One region of the Cytobacillus sp. IB215665 genome, then DNA from elsewhere that is predicted to be linked to it. Evidence: predicted binding sites of a transcription regulator. Region 1 holds the regulator's gene; the other holds the start of a gene.
What was found. Region 1 encodes Rex, which represses fermentation and respiration genes when NADH is low (regulators of the CRP and FNR family bind a similar motif). Its sites were predicted from a motif close to TTGTGAAATATTTCACAA; they were not measured.

Region 1 (3,198 bases):
TGTGAGCTGATTCACTTGTAACACTATCATGTTAGTTCACCTCTGTTATAATAGTTTTAGTGTATCTTAAAATGTATGAAATGAGCAATATTCTTTCACTGGATTCCAATGTTTAACTATCTAAGGTTTGAGAAGTGCTTATTTTTAACAATAGTTCAGTTTGATTTGTATGCGCTTTCTTAGTGAAGATATTTTAGACTTAGCTTTTATATCATGTACGATGTATAGGCTCTTTTCATAAAATTTTTTGCAATTGACCTCATTTATTAAGAGGAAAGAAGCTACGACCGCTAGGTTTATACGTATTTTCTCTTAAAACGAATAACAGCAATTAATGCGAAAAAAGCCTTGTACTAAGACATAAATAGGATTTCTCATAGTATTTGTTGCACCTTTTCATCATTAAAACTATAACAATAGGCTAAATTATTAATTACAATTGCCACACCACTTACGAAAAAGCCATTTACTAAGAAGGTGATAGAAACGGACTTGGGTGTACATATAGTTTTCACGCCTTGTTAAAGTAACGACAGGATTGTAAAAATAGTGTAGTATAGTCATATTGAGAGGTGAAAAGCAACAGTGTCTTCATTTACACATTTTAATGATCAAGGTAGAGCAAAGATGGTTGATATTTCTGAAAAGGGCGAAACATTAAGAACTGCTATAGCGAGATCAAGTATCTCAGTTAGTAAAGAAATTTATGAACAAATTATTCATTCAAAAATAAAAAAAGGGGATGTTTTAGCTGTAGCTCAAGTGGCTGGTATTATGGCTGCAAAAAAAACATCAGATATTATCCCGATGTGTCACCCAATTAGTTTAAAGGGTGTCGATATCACATTTACATGGGAAGAAGAAAAGCACTTATACAAGCTTATTATTATCGTAGAAGTTAAAACGAAGGGTAGTACAGGTGTTGAAATGGAAGCTTTAACTGCTGCTAGCACATGTGCCTTAACTGTTTATGACATGTGTAAAGCAGTTGATAAAGGTATGGTTATTGGTCCAACTTATTTATTAGAGAAGACTGGTGGAAAGAACGGAGACTTTATTAGAGAGCAGTGAATGAATAGCTGTTTGAATGTGGGGGAATAGAAGTGAATAACGAACAAACAAAAATTCCACAAGCTACTGCAAAGCGTTTACCATTGTATTATCGATTCATTAAAAATCTTCATGCTGCAGGTAAGCAGCGCGTATCTTCTGCTGAGTTAAGCGAGGCTGTAAAAGTAGATTCAGCAACAATACGTAGAGATTTTTCGTATTTTGGTGCTTTAGGTAAAAAAGGGTATGGTTATAATGTTAATTATTTATTAACGTTTTTTCGACAAACACTAGATCAAGATGAACTGACAAAAGTGGTGTTAATCGGGGTCGGGAATTTAGGTACTGCATTTTTAAATTACAATTTTATTAAAAATAATAATATGAAAATTGAACTTGCATTTGATGTTGATGAGCAAAAAATTGGCACTACAGTTGGAGATGTTCCTATTTATCATATGGATGATTTAGAAAAATATATTACCAAAGATGTAAGTGTTGCCATCTTAACTGTACCTGCACCAGTTGCTCAAGGGATGACCGATCGTTTAGTAGAAACAGGTATTAAGGGTATTTTGAATTTTACACCAGCTCGAATTAATGTACCTGACCATATTAGAATTCATCACATTGATTTAGCAGTTGAGTTACAATCTTTAGTATATTTCCTTAAAAACTACCCAACTGAATAGTAGCTCTACTGGCATTGTGGTCGTTTAGATGATCATCGAGTTATAATAACAATATATGCTTTATAATGATAGATCAGGAAAATTATTTGTAATTTATGATGGAGGTGAGACCAATTAACATAGGAATAGGAAGTCTTATATTAATTTTAGTGATCGCACTCGTTATCTTTGGTCCAAATAAGCTTCCTCAATTAGGAAAAGCTGCTGGAGAAACACTTAGAGAATTTAAGAGAGCGGCACAAGACATTGCAAATGAAAATAATAAAAAGAAGTAACATTAGGATGAGAAAGTATGAATGATAGTAAAGAAATGTCTGTATACGATCATATAGGAGAGCTAAGGAAGCGTCTAATTATCGCAGCCGTTTTCTTTGTTGTTGCTACAATTGGAAGCTTTTTTTTGGCTGAGCCAATCATTGTCTATTTACAACAGGCTGATGAAGCAAAAGAGCTGACGATGAATGCATTTTCCTTAACTGATCCAATAAAAATTTATATGCAATTTGCTTTTATTATAGCTTTTGTAATTACTGCACCAGTTATTTTATATCAGCTTTGGGCGTTTATTAGCCCAGGTCTATATGAAAAAGAACGGAAAATCACTTTAAGTTATATACCAATATCAGTGTTACTATTTTTAGGTGGAGTTTCATTTTCCTATTTTATTCTATTTCCATTTGTTATTGAGTTTATGACGAGGATATCTGAACGGCTAACGGTTAATCAAGTTATTGGCATAAATGAATACTTCCAATTTCTATTTAAAATCACTATTCCATTTGGAATATTGTTTCAGCTTCCTGTCGTTGTGATGTTTTTAACTAGACTTGGCATAGTCTCGCCTATGTTTTTAGCGAAAATAAGAAAATACGCATATTTCGTTTTACTAGTTATAGCAGCATTTATTACGCCACCAGAGCTCATTTCACATCTGATGGTGACGATACCTTTATTTATTCTATATGAAATAAGTATCTTTATCTCAAAAATAACCTATCGGAAAGTGGAAAAACTAGAACAGGAACTCCTGACTGAAAATGAGTAATAACCATACAATAAACCATAACAAAGTTAATCAAAGTGAGTTTTTACAAATTGTAGAGGCTCACTTTTTTCATGTAGTATTTTCTAGCGGTTATTTTGTGAGTATATGCAAGTATAAAGGTCGTATTAATATCTTATATAAAGCATTCAATAAATGAAGAAAGTAATGATGTTAATGAGCAATAAAACAACAAAATTGTTTGAGGTTGATTTATATAAACCTATTCAAGAGCATTTTATAGAACAGGGGTATGAAGTATATGGAGAAGTCAATCATTGTGATATAGCAGCTATAAAAGACGATGAGCTAGTGATCGTGGAGCTTAAGCTTAATATAAGTATAAAGCTGTTAATACAAGCTACTAAAAGGCAGCGTTTATCCGATCAGGTGTATATTGCTATCCCGAGGCCT
Region 2 (3,198 bases), on a different contig from region 1:
TTCAGCGATTCCATGCGGACCTTCAGACCAAATTTCGAATTCTGGATGCTGAGCTTTTAGCATTGGCGCACCTGAAACGGTATGAATCCAGTCTTGTGCAAACCCAGAATCTTTTGCTATCGTATCGTAGTATTCATACATTTCTTCTGGCTTTAATCCATTTGTCCATGGGAATGTTACTTCCTTCTTTTTTGGTTCAAAATAGTATTCTACGTGACATTGTGCACATACATACGTACGCATTTCATTTTTTGTAGGGTTTGAAATGTCTACTCCTCTTGCTTCCATAGCTGTTGCAAACATTGGACGAGTCACACGTAATTCCATCGTTTCGGGATCATGACAATCTGAACAACCGATAGGAGAATGCCCTAATTCTTCAGCACGAGGTACAATCTCATTTCGAAAGTTTGCAGACCAGTATCCGTCTCCGAATTCGTCCTCCTCTAACAAAATAGGAACCGCAGTACTTTTACAAGTAAAACAAGAACCAATTGACTTATCCGTAATTCTAGCAATATTGATATTATCTTCAACAGCGTAAATGTGTCCACGATCTTCATTATATTCCTTTGCAAATCCATAACCATTAAAAATTATTGGCAAATAAGGTTCTTTAGTGTGGTCAAATTTTGACGTTGGTATTGATCCACCGTATTTCGTATCAGACATTTCTTCATTACGCTTATAGCTTTCATACTGTAACGGAAAAATGTCAGCAAATGCTTCATTATTTATTTCGTCAGCTGATAGTCCCGTATTGTATAACTTTTTAGCAGCGGTACTTTCCTTCGCTTCATCTGAACCACAGGCAGCAATAATAGCGATTAAAAAAATCACTAAAGCAGTAGGAACTATAATTCTTTTGATGCTTTTATGCATTTTCCCACCCTTTCTCAAAAGATTCGTTTCGATTATTAATGTCATAATCGGCTGGTTTAAACCATTCATCTGTCTTAAAGTTGCCATTACCATGAGGGATTTGCCTATGACAATCAGTACAATTTTCTTTTGCATCGTGTGATAAATTATTTAGTGTTCCTTCGTGACAGCTTTTACAGTTTTCTTGAATAACGTCAATGGTGGCTGTTTTTGCATGAATAACATCAGGAATCTTATCAGCACCAAATGTATTCATGTAAATATCATGCGTTCCAGCTTTCGCTTTAAATAGTATTTTCTTTCCAAGGCTATCAGTTGGAGCATGACACTTATTACAAGCGATATTTGCATGTGTAGAGTCTGCAAAGCTACTATAGGCTGAATCCATCGGGTGACAGGTCGAACAAAATTCTGCACTATCTGTATAATTCATTGTCTCAGCACTTGCTACTGCTACAACAACTCCTAAAAATAGCCCAATTAAAATAATGACTTTTTTATCAAGCGCTTTAAGCTTTTTCACCATACCTTCCCCCTCCTCTTCTTTCATTTTTATATCTTCTTCATACCAATTAAAAGGCTAATAGGTATGTCAGCCACTTAATAAAATAACACTTGTGAAAAAATGAGCAATTTAATAAATATTGATTCACCGATTGGTGATGATAGAAAAGTATAATCATATATCATTCACTAATAAAATTGTGGAAAAGAGCCTACCTATAGGTTGATTGTACCTTTCCAACTAAACATTACCATATTTTATTGAATATTTGATACGACATTATTGACAAACTATTGTCTATAAAAAGACCAAATTGTGTACATTTGGAAAAATAATTGTTTCAAGTATATTTTACAAAAACGGAGCAAACTGTTGCCCCTAGAATAGCATTGAAACGTTTTTAACAGAAAAAATATTTTGTTTTCGCGCAGTCAGATATAAAGTATTGACAGACTAGGAGAGAGAGCTATCAAATAAAAAAAGTAGGCTTTACTATAAAAGTAAAACCTACCCTAATGAATATATATGTTCGTTTTTACCTAATGGCTGTTTTTAACAAAATAATGTAAATTATGAAGAGTTTTTTTGAAACCTCAATTATTGTTAAAGTAGAAAAGATGCTACGAACGCTAGGTTTATACGTGCTTATCTATTAGAACGAAAAGCAACAACCAATGCGAAAACAGCCTAATGTAAAGAGTCATCCTACTTAGCTGTAATGATGAAAAGGTAATATATTTATAATTTGTAATGATCGTCCTTTGTTTAGTAACTACGTAAAATTTTCCTTATCAATTAACTTAACGATCATCAAATTTTGCATTATCATTTTTATCACTCTCCTGTAATTATTTGAAATGATTATTATATGGTTGGGTAAGCTCTAAACGATTTCTCTCTTTCTTCATCAATCATTTTTTTTACTTGCTCTTCTCGATAAGCTTTTTCAATTGAATACGAGCGTTTATTAATTGTTATTGTGATAGACAAAATATTGAATTTCATATGATTTCACCTCCTTTAAGTTCATTGCATACATTATGTTCAATTTGACAATAAAAAACCACAGGTAAATTTTCTATACCTGTGGTAAAAGTAATCAAAATTATTTTATAAATAAGCATTAAGAGGAAAGATTTTGCTATTTACATAAAAAGCCACAGGTATACTATTCAACCTGTGGCGTGTATGCTATGTTAGTTATTGAAAGATCCGCATTCCGACATCGGTCGAGTAGTAAGAAATACTATTTAATTTAATAAGTTTAAATGATTTGCGTAACATTAAATTCGACCTCCTTATCAGAATTTGTTTATTTCATAGGAAAGTATAACCAATTTATGATGTTTTGTAAAGGGCTTTTTTGTAAAAAATTAAATAATTTTCTTACTCGAGATCACTTACTATTTTTTTATATTTAATTACCATGTTAAATAAGAGAAACGCTAAGAGTAAAAAAATATAGGTCATTGCCATTAATAAGTTGACATTAGTCGCTTCTTGAACATGTTGATTAATAATAACACCTAAATATAAAAAGACACTAATTGCAATTAAAACAAATGCAATTCTTGTAAAGTCGACAATTTTAAATTTCAAATCACGTAATTGCTTCTCATCCATTTTAAGTTTGTCACCTACTTTTCTAAGTATCTATAAATCTACTTTAACATATCTGAGTAGGCCAAAATGAATGTAACTTTAACCAATTATAAGGTAGGAGCCAATCACAACAATAAATTAACGTAACTTAAGCTTTTGTGAATCGAGCTATAACAAAAAAAAGGCGAAAATACCTTCGCCTTTTTTTA

Region 2: SLH52_RS03035 (cytochrome c3 family protein) is a predicted target of Rex. The motif match lies at 1,498-1,515, and genes of this name have one in related genera.

Annotation. Positions count from the first base shown of each region.
Region 1 covers NZ_JAXBME010000029.1:24,495-27,692, reverse strand. Annotated here, with positions in the region: gene SLH52_RS22390 (ABC-F family ATP-binding cassette domain-containing protein) at 1-30, opposite strand, end outside; gene moaC (cyclic pyranopterin monophosphate synthase MoaC) at 586-1,071, shown strand; gene SLH52_RS22380 (redox-sensing transcriptional repressor Rex) at 1,104-1,742, shown strand; gene SLH52_RS22375 (twin-arginine translocase TatA/TatE family subunit) at 1,838-2,017, shown strand; gene tatC (twin-arginine translocase subunit TatC) at 2,035-2,787, shown strand; gene SLH52_RS22365 (DUF2161 domain-containing phosphodiesterase) at 2,941-3,198, shown strand, end outside.
Region 2 covers NZ_JAXBME010000002.1:221,560-224,757, reverse strand. Annotated here, with positions in the region: gene SLH52_RS03040 (ammonia-forming cytochrome c nitrite reductase subunit c552) at 1-882, opposite strand, end outside; gene SLH52_RS03035 (cytochrome c3 family protein) at 875-1,408, opposite strand; gene SLH52_RS03030 (YrzI family small protein) at 2,252-2,392, opposite strand; gene SLH52_RS03025 (YrhC family protein) at 2,774-3,010, opposite strand.